DNA from 3 places in the Alteromonas sp. I10 genome. Region 3 is predicted to be linked to each of the others. Evidence: predicted binding sites of a transcription regulator. Region 3 holds the regulator's gene; each other region holds the start of a gene.
What was found. Region 3 encodes FNR, which switches genes on or off when oxygen is low (the NO sensors DNR and NnrR bind a similar motif). Its sites were predicted from a motif close to TTGATCTAGATCAA; they were not measured.
Positions count from the first base shown of each region.

Region 1 (4,418 bases), on a different contig from region 3:
ACCGGGTAACTGACTCTCAACGTTGGTCGGTAATACGGCAATACCACCTTCGCTCTGTAAATTGTTAAGCGCAAGATTCAACGAATTGGTTCTTAACTTTGCATCGCGAAGTTGAGGGTAAGCAGTAAGCAACCAGTCTCTTGCCTTAGTTCCCCAATCAATAGCCACAAAATCTGCTGCATCAATAGTCTCAGACGCTTGTCCAATTCTATATAGCGCCAAATCCTGCTCTAGTAATACATCACTGTTTACTTCTTCAGATTTCAACGGTTCAGTGGAGAATGATAAGTCTGTCACCCTTTCGTGCAATTGTCGCGAAAGGGTATCTAACGTAAGAACTTCAGCCTTTACTGACCAATCGGGAAACGAGTTGTGTAGGTGACTGAGCATCTGAGGCAATAACAGCTCGCTCGCCAGCTGTGTTGCGCCGCAAACAACATATTCAGAGGATTGAATTTGGAGCTCTTGTTTTGCTTCGTTTAGCGTTGCGCATAATTGCCTAGCGTAAGGCAGAAGTTTCTCACCAGATTGAGTGAGCTGTATACTGTTGCGTTGCCTAATAAAAAGCGTGGTATGAAAATACTCTTCAAGTAGCTTTATGCGCGCACTGACTGCAGATTGAGTGAGGTAAAGGTTTTCAGCCGCTTTACCAAAGTGACGAGTTTTTGCCACCTCTATAAAGGTGGTGAGAAAGCGTATATCCATGCTTATTGTACAACCGAATCAAAGTGGGTCTAAATTGACACAGATAATACGGCAAGTAAACACAAAAGCACAGAAGCGCACCGCTATAAACGGTACGCTTTATTAAAATTTCACCAACTCGCTGAATTAATACTCTTCTTGGTGCAGGCGACGCTGTTTGTCACGGCGTTGCAGGTCACGCTTCTGCTTTTCCTTTACAGTACTTTGACGTTTGGAATTTGGCTTTTTAGCGTGAAAATCTTCCTCTTCTACCGAGTCCCATTCATCACGCTGGTAACGATAGTCTTTACTCATTGACTTCTCTGGGTTGTTAACACACCTCAATTATTATCTTAAGCGACAAAATAGAAAACGAATTTTAATCATCGTAGCGACAAGAATTTTTGATTATTCCCATCAGTGATTTTCATAGACTTTTAACGTCCAACTCAATTACGCTCGTGTTATAGCGACGCCCGTTGCAGGGCCAATAATTAAATACCTACATTTTACTTTAATTTCAAAAACTTAGGCATATGACGCTTGAGGTTATACCCTCGCACTTTCTGTATACTTTTCAAACGTAATCTAAAATTTAGTGTTAGATTTTATACCGTTAAAAATTTTTTATTGATAAGAGAAAAATCTTTTGTTTTATCTTCGTTTTTAATTATCTTAAAAGTGCGCTGAACAAAACATTACGTTGGGTACAACATGAAAAGTTTAGCTATTCGACAATCTGCAAAACCTTATATTGACCGTCAGAAGTTTCCATACGGTTTTCGTAAATCAGGTGACTTCAGTATTACTGAAGCCGATCTTCTAACCCACTACGGCAAAACACTGCTAGGACTTGAAAGTGGCGAATTGTCGCCTGAAAGTGATGATGAGAGACATTTCGTCGAATTCGTTACAGGTAAAGTTGAAGCTAGCAATAACCTAGAGAAAGCCTGGGCGAAATACGTCAGATTAGCAAGGGGCAAAAAGCACTTCTACACCCTTCACAGCAGTGCGAGTAACCAATCAGACTATGATGAAGACTACTCTGATGAAGAATTCGATGTAGCATAATGCTACAGCATTACTAAAAAGCTCGCTCCGGCGAGCTTTTTTGTTATTGAACAAATGATCTCAATCAACTTCAGACAAGAACAAAATGAAGAAACATTAAGGACTGTCTACACTTAGTAGTAATACAGAGTGATGTGCAGTGAATTGTGCATTTCATTCTGAAAAACGAGCCCATGCAAAGGAGGCGCAACGATGATCATTAGTTCAAAACAGCTTACTCACTTTTCAATACATGCCCTAGATGACAAAGTGGGCGGCATCCGCGATATCCTTTTCGATGACGAAACCTTCACTGTTCGCTACTTGGTCGCAGATACCAATACTTGGCTACCGCTTAGCCGTAAAGTGGTGATATCACCTATATCTGTCAAACAGTTAGATGAAGATAGTGAGTCTGTTCATATCAATATGACAGTTGATACATTAAAAAACAGCCCCTCTATTGACGAACATAAGCCTGTGTCACGTGAATACGAAGAAAATCTCTTCAAATATTTTGGTTACGGATACTACTGGATTGGACCAGGAGCTTGGGGGGAGTTCGCACATCCAAATGAACTGGTCGAATTACAGCGCGCTGAAGAGTCTGAAACTGAAAACCCGAAAAAGAGCACCAACCACCTAAGAGCAGTGGGCGAAGTTGGTGGATATGAAGTTGCTACAACCACTGATAACGTTGGCCACATCAGTAACTTCGTCATTGACACCGAAAGCTGGAAGATAATCATGCTAGTGGTAGATACCAACAACTGGCTTCCGGGTGGCAAACATCTCGCACTTCTACCTAGCGATATTGAAAGTATCGACTGGGCGGCGCACAGCGTAGTAGTGAATTTAAGTCACGACGAATTGGTTGATAGACCTGAAGTGGAAAGTGAAAAAATATCTGAAGAAGGCTATGTGCCTATGCTTTGCGAGCAATTGAATAAAAAAGGAAATTAATAACCGAAGAATGTCACTGTTGGCGATTTTTAGTTAGGAACTTTACAATGTCCGTTGTTGAAGGCGGACATTGTAGCTTAGGATACAAAAAGAAGATTACTCGCAGAAAAATTCGTACATCAAAGCAATCAAACGCTTGACGCGCTCGTCTGCTAAGCGGTAGTAAATAGTTTGACCTTCCCTTCTTGTGGCCACCATCTTTGATTCTCGCAATAAAGCAAGATGCTGAGAAATCACTGGCTGCGAGACGCTAACAACTTCGAGAAGTTCGGTTACCGATTTTTCCTCTTTCAGCAACGAACAAAGCACCATAAGGCGTGTTTTATTCGCGAATTGCTTTAGGAAGATCTCGGCTTCCGCAGCGTGTTCCATTATATCATCTGAACCTATTACCATATCCTCGGACATAAGCACTCTCTATCTGTAAAGTATTTCGGCACCAATTTAGCCATTTACTATACTAAAGTATAAGACATTTTGCCGACCTGCCAATTTATGCGACGAATCCCTGTATTTTACATTGTTTTATTACGCTGACATCAATATATTAGATTTTACTTATTTTAACCAAGTTTAGGCAAAAAGGAAAAGTATGCTTATAGATATGAAGACTCGAATAGAAAACATAGACGATAACTTACGCACTGTATCTGCGGAGCAAGCGGCCAGTGAGTGCCGAAACAATAGCGGTATACTGATTGATGTACGGGAGAGTGCCGAAGTTGCCAATCAGCCCGTACCTTCTGCGCTTCACATACCACGCGGCGTGCTCGAAATGAAGGCACTGGAACAGTTTAAAGATGCTTCAGCGCCACTTTATATTCACTGTGCATCGGGCATTCGAGCAAAACTAGCAGCAGAGCAACTTATAAAAATGGGCTATGAGAACGTTTCGGTGGTGACATGCCCTGTACCCACGATAAACCAAGCAAACCGAAAATGACTTCTTAACCACGTGTATGCTATAAGTATTGTTAATTAAGAGTTTTAAGGCGCTGTATGCTGAAATCTACGTTAGAACAATGGCGAATGTTCAAAGCCGTCGTCGATGCAGGCGGCTTTAATCAAGCTGCTGCTGAAGTTCACAAAAGTCAATCGAGCGTTCACCACGCGGTTCAAAAGCTTGAAAACGCCATTGGTGTGTCGTTGTTTGAGAATATTGGACGTAAAGTCCAGCTTTCTCCGCAAGGCGAACTTATGTATCGCCGTGCCTCTTTTTTGCTGAGCGAAGCGCACAAGCTCGAGGCCGTTGCCAATAGCCTTCAATCTGGCACAGAAACAACTTTACGCATAGCGGTGGATATTATTTTTCCGTCTGAATTGCTTTATAACGTGCTAGCGAAAGTTTCTGCTGAGTTCCCGCTGCTTCGTATCGAGATAGAAGAAACTGTGCTCAGTGGCGCAAATTCACTTTTGAGCAATGGTAAAGTTGATTTAGGCATCTCTCCTTTCGTATTTCCAAATGGCTTTAGCGAAGACTTGTGCGAAATTGAGTTTGCAGCTGTCGCTCACGCCGACCATCCACTACACCAATTAGATAGAACGCTCACACTGGAAGACTTAAAAGCGCATCGTCAAATTGTGGTAAGGGATTCATCTGCGGAGCGTAAAGCTGATGTGGGCTGGTTAGGTGCAGAGCAACGCTGGACCGTAAGCCACGTTAGAACGTCATTAGATATTATTGCTCAGGGGTTGGGTTTTGCGTGGCTGCCTATAGCAAT
Region 1 is NZ_QJJN01000004.1:296,293-300,710, reverse strand. It holds gene BZA03_RS10330 (LysR family transcriptional regulator) at 1-705, opposite strand, end outside; gene BZA03_RS20415 (hypothetical protein) at 832-999, opposite strand; gene maoP (DUF413 domain-containing protein) at 1,399-1,755, shown strand; gene BZA03_RS10320 (PRC-barrel domain-containing protein) at 1,948-2,697, shown strand; gene BZA03_RS10315 (helix-turn-helix transcriptional regulator) at 2,794-3,105, opposite strand; gene BZA03_RS10310 (rhodanese-like domain-containing protein) at 3,290-3,640, shown strand; gene BZA03_RS10305 (LysR family transcriptional regulator) at 3,697-4,418, shown strand, end outside.
Region 1: BZA03_RS10320 (PRC-barrel domain-containing protein) is a predicted target of FNR. The motif match lies at 1,810-1,823, and genes of this name have one in related genera.

Region 2 (4,418 bases), on a different contig from region 3:
TTTATCGGGTGTACGGGCTATCCGGAATGTAGCTTTAGTAAGCCACTTCACGATAAACAAACCACCATACTGAAAACCTTAGACGGTGTAGCCTGCCCTGAATGCGCATCCGACTTAGCCATAAAGAAAGGGCGGTTTGGCATGTTTATCGGCTGTACCAATTTTCCTTCATGCCATCACATAGAGCCCATTAAAGAAAAAGAAGATACTTTGGTGGATTGTCCAAAGTGTAAGAAAGGGCATCTAATCTCGCGTACTAACAAATACGGCAAACAGTTTTTTGCGTGCAACCATTATCCACAATGTCGATATGTGCTAAATTTCACGCCGGTTAATGAAAGCTGCCCAGATTGCGGTTGGGGAGTATTGATAGATAAAAAGGGGCAGTTACAGTGTCCTCAGCCTAGTTGTGGCTTTAAAAAGTAATTATACGAACAACTAAACGAAGAACTATACGTAGAGATTAAAACCATGTCTGATATCCAAAATGGGAACGTAAACACGTTTACCCCCGTTGAGGCTAACTCACCTGAAGTAGACCCTGTTGTTGCCGCATTCCAAGCTGGCAGTTTAATCGTTTATCCAACCGAAGCGGTAATGGGCATCGGATGTGACCCCGACAATGAAGCCGCTGTAAATGCGCTGTTAGAGATAAAACAGCGACCGGTAGAAAAGGGCGTGATATTGATTGCAGCAAACTACAGTCAGCTACTGCCTTATGTTAACGACAACGCCATTCGCCCTGACAGACGCACCGATATTTTTTCGAGCTGGCCAGGCCCTAATACTTGGCTATTACCTAAGTCGTCATCTGCGCCAGTTTGGTTAACCGGCAAGCATAGTAAAATAGCGGTGCGCGTAACTAATCACCCTGTAGTAGTGGAATTGTGCAACAAGTTAGGTAAACCGTTAGTTTCCACAAGCGCTAACCTGACCGGCCAACCGCCAGCCATCACCACTGAAGAAGCAAAAGCCGTATTCGCTGATTCCGTTTTCTATATAGAAGGGGAAGTAGGTGGTGCAACTAAACCCAGTACCATTCGCGATGGCGACACAGCAGAGGTAATAAGAGCATGACATCAGCAGAATTATTGGACGGTAAAAATGCCGCTGAAGTAATAGAACAAGTAAAAAGCTATTTACTAGGGCTGCAAGACACCATTTGCCAAACCCTTGAACTTGCCGATGGTAAGGGCCAGTTTGTTGAAGACAGCTGGCAGCGAGAAGAGGGTGGCGGTGGCCGCTCTCGAGTACTAAAAAATGGTGCGGTGATTGAACAAGGCGGCGTTAACTTTTCTCATGTGTTTGGCAGTCAAATGCCGGCTTCAGCAACGGCTAATCGCCCTGAGCTTGCGGGAAGAAACTTTCAAGCAATGGGTGTATCACTCGTTATTCATCCACATAACCCGTACATCCCAACGTCACATGCTAATGTTCGCTTTTTTATTGCAGAAAAAGAGGGCGAAGCACCTATCTGGTGGTTTGGCGGCGGCTTCGACTTGACGCCATTTTATCCGTTTAAAGACGACGTTTTGCATTGGCATGACACTGCAAAGAAGTTGTGCAAACCATTTGGCAATGACGTCTACCCTAAGTACAAAAAGTGGTGCGACGACTACTTTTACTTAAAGCATCGCAATGAAACTCGCGGAGTGGGCGGTTTATTCTTTGACGACCTGAATGAATGGGGCTTTGAACAGTCATTTGCATTTATGCAGGCTGTTGGTAATGGCTTCATCGATGCTTACGTTCCTATTGTTGAACGTCGTAAGCAAACCGATTTCGGCGAAAGAGAGCGTGATTTCCAACTTTACCGCCGGGGCCGCTACGTTGAGTTTAACCTTGTATTCGACCGAGGCACTTTATTTGGACTGCAAACCGGCGGGCGTACGGAATCAATTCTAATGTCGATGCCGCCGCTCGCGCGCTGGGAGTATTGTTATACACCTGCACCGGGTAGCGCCGAAGCCAAGCTGACAGACTGGTTAAAACCTACTGATTGGTGATTAATTATTAAATAAGGCTCCGCTTAAATCCTTACGCGGACCGCCGATAGCAGCTTTCATCTTTAATGACTAAAAAACGCCGTATTAATGTTAATGCGGCGCTTTTTTGATCTACATCAAGGTGGAATATCATCTGTGTTTCAGTGAGTTATCAAACTTGCGCTGGATCAATGTTTCTCTTAACCACAGGCGTAAAGTATCGCCATCTTAGTTAAACACAAAAGAGACACATCATGCGCAAACACTTTTTATCTGCATCTGCACTTTGCCTTACACTTGCTGCACTCTCACCTTTAGCTAGCGCTCACCAGCAGGGCGACTGGATTGTTCGTGGCGGTCTTACTACCGTTGCTCCTGACGAATCTACCTCTAACATCGTCGCGGGTGGAACTGATCTTGGCGTGGCTCTTAATATCGATAACGATACTCAGCTAGGTCTAAACGTAGCGTACTTTATTACTGACAATATTAATATTGAGCTGCTTGCCGCAACGCCCTTTAAGCACGACGTTAATTTTTCTGTTGCTGATCCGTTAGGGACGGGTAATCAGCTTGGTGAAGTCACGCATCTTCCTCCTACGCTTACCGCAAACTACTATTTTAATGATGCCAGCTCTGCGTTTCAGCCATACATTGGTGCAGGTATCAACTATACCTTTATCTTTGATGAAGAGTTTACAGGTGCGAATGAAACAGCTGGCTTAAGCGACCTATCGCTTGATAATTCATTTGGCTTGTCAGCACAGGTGGGAATGGATTACCAAATTGATACAAAATGGCATGTTAATGCATCGGTTCGATTCATTGATATAGATACCGAAGCAACCTTCAAAGTGGGTGATGCTGCTGGAAAGGTAAGTGATATTGAAATAGATCCTTGGGTGTATACCTTATCGGTGGGTTACACATTCTAATTCTTAGTTTCACGCCTTATTAACTATTAGGCTTTCACAATTGCACTACTTTATGCGCCATAAAGAGCGTAGACAGTAACAGGGGAGTTGCGCGTTAAAAGGTTAATCCTTTCAACGCGCTTTTTTATTTTGTATTCACCATGTGATTGGCGAGTTGATCAAGTGCGTCTATCAACTGTTGAGCTAAGGCGATATCTTCAACCGTTTTAAACATGGCTTTTCGCATGCAATACATCCACTGCGCTTTTAACTCTGGTGTTACGGTATAAGGTAGGTGGCGTGCACGCAGACGCGGGTGGCCATACTGCTGCTGGTAATCATCAGGACCACCAAGCCATAAACTTAAATAGAGAAAGAACACGTGGCGAATTCTGTCTAATGGCTGGGGGTGAATAGCTAGCAGTTCATTGGCGAGTGGATCGGTTTCCATTATGTCGTAAAACGTATTTGCTAATTCCCGTACTTTCTCCTCTCCACCTATACGTTCATATGGTGTACTCTGCGAAGCACGATTATCGCTTTTCTTCTTTATATTAAATAAGTCTCGTATTCCCATGAAAAAATTCGCTGTATTCGGAAATCCTATTGCACAGAGTTTATCACCAACTATCCATCAAATGTTTGCTGAACAAGTGGGAGAAAATATTTCTTATGAAAAGATACTTGCGCCAGTAGACGGTTTTGTAGATGCCGCCAACGCGTTTTTAGCTCAGGAAGGCGCGGTAGGTTGTAACGTCACCATGCCTTTTAAGCTTGATGCATTCAACTTGGCAAAGGTAGACGACCAAGCAGCCAAAGATGCACAAGCTGTTAATACGCTAATGAATGGTGACAGCGGAGAAATATGGGGATACAACACTGATGGTGTAGGGCTGGTAAACGATCTGCTTAACAGCGGTGTGGAAATTAAGGGTAAGCGCGTGTTGCTTATTGGTGCCGGCGGCGCAGCCCGTGGCGTAATTTCCCCGTTATTAAAAGCAGGGGCCACCTCTTTAACCATCACCAATAGAACCAAAGCGAAAGCTGAGGAAGTGGCAAGTGCCGCTTCAAACGCTAAAGTGCAGGTGGCTGCGCTTGAAGATATCGCAGATGTTGCGCCTCATATTATTATCAATTCAACAGCCGCCAGTTTAAGCAATGAATTGCCGTGCCGTTTAAATGATGGTGTTTTACAAAACTGTGAAGTGGTGTACGACATGGTTTATAAAAACTCACCCACGCGCTTTATGAGAGATGCGGCCGAACTTGGTGTCAAAACGCAAATAGATGGATTAGGGATGCTGGTTGAGCAAGCGGCTGAAGCTTTCTACATATGGACACAAAAGCGCCCCGATACTTCAGATATTGTAAAACGTGTCAGGGCTATCGTTGAGCAAGGTGAGAAGCGAAACTAGTTCGCTTCTTCAAGGTACTCATCTTTCAATACAACATAGTTAACGGCAGATTGTTTCAGGAATGCCATTTCGGCGTCGTTGAGCGGCCTTTTCTTTTGCATGGG
Region 2 is NZ_QJJN01000012.1:147,756-152,173, forward strand. It holds gene BZA03_RS19360 (type I DNA topoisomerase) at 1-426, shown strand, start outside; gene BZA03_RS19365 (Sua5/YciO/YrdC/YwlC family protein) at 472-1,077, shown strand; gene hemF (oxygen-dependent coproporphyrinogen oxidase) at 1,074-2,006, shown strand; gene BZA03_RS19375 (OmpW family outer membrane protein) at 2,240-2,920, shown strand; gene BZA03_RS19380 (group II truncated hemoglobin) at 3,045-3,476, opposite strand; gene aroE (shikimate dehydrogenase) at 3,475-4,314, shown strand; gene BZA03_RS19390 (gamma carbonic anhydrase family protein) at 4,311-4,418, opposite strand, start outside.
Region 2: BZA03_RS19375 (OmpW family outer membrane protein) is a predicted target of FNR. The motif match lies at 2,113-2,126, and genes of this name have one in related genera.

Region 3 (4,418 bases):
TTGGCGCTGTAGGTTTTCTTGTGAGCCACAAAGGTTACAAGGAATAATCGGAAATTCAGCGGCCTGAGAATATTTCTCGATGTCTTTTTCTGTGCAGTACGCCAATGGACGAATAACGATGTGTTCACCGTTATCGCTGACTAGCTTTGGCGGCATAGACTTAAGCTTGCCACCATGAAACATATTGAGGAAAAACGTTTCTAGCATGTCGTCGCGGTGATGACCTAATGCAATTTTAGTCGCACCTAACTCTTTTGCCGTGCGGTACAAAATACCACGGCGCAAGCGAGAACAGAGAGAGCATGTTGTCTTTCCCTCTGGAATTTTGTCTTTAACAATAGAGTAGGTGTCTTCTTCTACAATTTTGTAGTCAACGCCAATGCTTTCTAGATATTCAGGCAAGATATGTTCTGGGAAACCAGGCTGCTTTTGGTCAAGATTAACCGCAACGATATCAAAGTGAATAGGCGCAATCTTCTTTAAAAACAATAAAATATCTAGCATGGTGTAGCTGTCTTTACCGCCAGATAAACACACCATTACTTTGTCGTTGTTTTCAATCATACCGAAATCGCCAATGGCTTTACCCACATTGCGGCGAAGTCGTTTCTGAAGTTTGTTGAAGTTGTACTTTTGCTTACTTTGCGCAGCATTTAATGGCGACGCGTCAGCACTGTTTGTGCCTAAACTCATAATTAACTAGCTTGGTTTGTGATAAAGCCACCATTATACATTAAAGCGGCTTTTCGAGACCATGCTTGTGAGGTTAAATTTGTTGGTGACATACCGTGTTGGCCGCTAAGTAACGGCAAACACGGGCTATGCGGTACTGATGAAAAGATTACAGCGACAACGGCGACACAAATCCATCTGGCTTAATAGCAAGCACATCGCAATTGAGTTCGTCGATCACGTGTTCTGCAGTATTACCAATTAGGGCCGCTGAAATGCCCACACGGCCAACGGTACCAATAACAACCAGCTCTGCATCCAGTGTTTTTGCCACTTGCGGGATAACTTTTTCCGGAAGGCCTTCTCTTACTACGCATTTGTTTTCAGGAATACCGTACTTTAACGCGTGACTACGCATTTCTTTTAAATGATGATTTTTTACCGCGTCGTGGTAGGTATCGGGGTCGAACTCAGGTACTTCTATGGCGATATTAAGTGGTGTAGAAGGGTAACTGTTGACCAAATTTACGCTACCTTTCAATAAAGAGGCGTAGTCGTTAGCAATGAGGGTGAGCTTATCGTTAAGTGCGGCATGCTCATCGTCTTCACTGCCTACGTTTACTGCAGCAATAATCTCTCCTCCTTCTGGCCAGTCGTGCTCTTTAACGAGCAATACTGGGCGAGGGCATTTACGCATTAAATGCCAGTCGGTGGGGGTGAAAATAACAGAAGCAAGATCGTCGTGCTTTTTGGTTGCCTTTACCACTAAATCTATCTGATTGTTTAGGGTGTAGTAAATAATCGACTCATACGCACGATTATTCCATTCTACAACGATATCAGTTTCAGTGAATCCTTGTTCTCTTAAGTGGGTGGCAAGCCATTTTGCATGCTCCTTTGTAACTGCATCGCGCATTGACTCGCGCTCATCCGGGCTAAGCATGGTCGTCATATCATAAGATAAGTCGTATACCACCATCATGGCGGTAACTGAAGCGCCTGTTTTTGAAGCGAGTTCATAAGCTCGGCTTAGTGCAGGTTGGTTATCGCGCTCGGCATCTACCACGGCCAGAATTCGTTTACACTCAATCATAACGTCCCCCTAACTACGAAACTTAGTAGCGGCTGTCGAAATCGAAGCTTTCTAATACTAACTATAAACGACATTGGGAAAAACGTAAGTTGTTTTAGATCAAGAATTTTACGAGGCGACCATGAGTGAACCTACCTAATTGAATATGGAGCAACCGGCGTGGCGCTGAAAGGGCAGGTAGGTGGCTAACACAGGTTACAAAAAAGCGCGCTTAGTGCGCGCCTTATTTAACACTTAAAAAGGACTAACCGCAGACAACGCTAGGGCCGTTAAGCGCCGCTAGTTTGGTGTTTAGCCTATCGAAATCCAAAATAGTAATAAGCTTGCCGTCTACTTTTATGATGTTGTCTTTTTGAAAACGGCTTAACAGACGACTAATCGTTTCAATCGTTAATCCTAAATAGTTTCCAATTTCGTTGCGCGTCATGGTTAAGTGGAATTCTCTATGGGAAAAGCCACGCTCTTCAAAGCGTTGCGACAGGTGTGAGATGAAATACAGTAAGCGCTCTTCTGCGGTTCGCTTGTTTAAAAGCATGATCATGTCGTGATCTTGTTTTATTTCAGCGCTCATGAAGCTCATGATCTGGTGGCGTAGCTTTGGAAATTGCACTGACATTTCGTCGAGGGTCTCGTAGGGAAGCTCACACACCATGGCAGTTTCTAACGCAGAAGTATAGCTTTGGTGTTTGTTCTCTCTTAATGCATCGAAACCGATAATATCACCAGGAAAGTGGAAGCCGGTAATCTGTTCTTCACCTTCGGTATTAGTCACAAATGATTTGAATGAACCGGTTCTCACTGCAAATAGAGAACGGAATTTATCACCAGTTTGAATCAGCGTGTCACCTTTATGAAGCGGCTTCTTGCGTTCAATAATATCGTCAAGAGACTCGATTTCTGTTTTGTTTAACGCCACCGGTAAACACAGGTGACTGAAACTACAGTTTTGACAGTGAATAGAAAATTGGCTTCCTTTGCTCATAATGCACGCTCTCTAAAAGAATACCCGACAATAATACACCCATTTTTAAACGATTGCGCCATGAATAAGATAAGCTGCATATATTGCCATTATTACTGCAATAATTTGTCTAAAATGGTTATGTTGAAAACTTCGAACAATATATTGGCTACCAGCGCTTGCAGCGAGCAAGGTGGGTAATGTACCCAAACCGAAGAAGAACATAATAGCAGCGCCTTCTAGCGCGTTACCCGCCGCGAGAGACCAGGTAAGTGTGGAATACACCAAACCGCAAGGAAGCCAACCCCAAATAAAACCATAAGGCAACGCACTTAAAGGGGTCTTAAATGGCAAAAAGCGTTTTGAAAGCGGCTGGACTTTGGAAAATAGGCCTTTACCCGCATTTTCCAGCACTGTTAAGCCAGTCCACCACTTACCCAAATAACACGCCAGTAGAAGCAACATGATTCCGCTAAGTAGGGAAAGGGCATAGTTGGCAAGAGGTATATAATCTGCTGCAATTTTTCCAAGTGCCCCGGTTATTGCTCCGGCGATGGTGTAGCTCACTATACGTCCCATGTTATAGGCAAGGGTATAGGGTAGTGCTGAAGCGCCTTTAGGCGAAACCATCCTTAGCGCAGCGACAATTCCACCGCACATTCCCACACAGTGAACTCCACCGGCTAAGCCGATAAGAAAGGCAGAGAAGTAGTTAATCCCTTCCATGTGGCGCTTGGCTTTTGTCTACTTTACTGTCTTGAAGTTGCTTGCGTTGCTCAGCTAGCTTTTTTTCTTCTGGCGGAAGATCATCGTCAAACAGTATGCTATACCCTTGGCGATCCAAATCTTCAAATTGATTGGTTTTCACCGCCCAAAAGAATATCACAATAGCGACGGCAACAATGATGATGGCGATTGGAATTAATACGTAAATAATACTCATGCTATTTGCTCAAAAGTCGCGTTGAGTTTGTGACCACAATGATACTGCTTAACGACATACCAACAACAGCCATCCACGGTGAAAGTAGGCCTGATACGGCGAAAGGTAAGATCAAAACGTTGTAACCTACCGACCAGCCGATATTTTGCCTTATTTTTTGCTTCACTTGATGCGCAGTTCGAATAAGCTCTGGTACAGAAAGCAGCTGATCGCCAAGCAGTATCACGTCGGCGGCAGTTTTAGCCACGTCTGTGGCATTACCCACTGCAATTGCCACATCAGCGCTGGCAAGAACTGGAGCGTCGTTAATACCGTCACCCATCATCATCACTTTCGCGCCAGATTGCTGCATAGCTTGAACGGCTTCGTACTTTTGCTCAGGTGTTAGGCCACCTTTAACGGTCGAAATTGGCAATGGTGCGGTAAGCGCATTAACGTTTTGCTGTGTATCACCACTTAAAACGGCGAGGGTATGGCTTACAGCTAATATATCGAGAGTTTCTTGCGTATCTTCTCTTAGTGAATCCTTTACTTCATACGCCGCCATAATACGCCCCTTAACCGTGAGAAACACGTTAGCTGAAGGGAACGCTTCAATGAGTTTTAGCTGTGATTCGTGAACGCTGAATGCTGCAGATCCCATAGAAAACAACGTGTCATTGATCTCACCGCTGATACCACCTCCTGGCGTAACGGTAAAATTAGTCACTTTGTGTACCGTGTTATCGATGGCGTCAGCACTACTGCTA
Region 3 is NZ_QJJN01000007.1:149,715-154,132, reverse strand. It holds gene ttcA (tRNA 2-thiocytidine(32) synthetase TtcA) at 1-693, opposite strand, end outside; gene uspE (universal stress protein UspE) at 842-1,765, opposite strand; gene fnr (fumarate/nitrate reduction transcriptional regulator Fnr) at 2,010-2,747, opposite strand; gene BZA03_RS14395 (sulfite exporter TauE/SafE family protein) at 2,793-3,452, opposite strand; gene ccoS (cbb3-type cytochrome oxidase assembly protein CcoS) at 3,439-3,669, opposite strand; gene BZA03_RS14385 (heavy metal translocating P-type ATPase) at 3,671-4,418, opposite strand, start outside.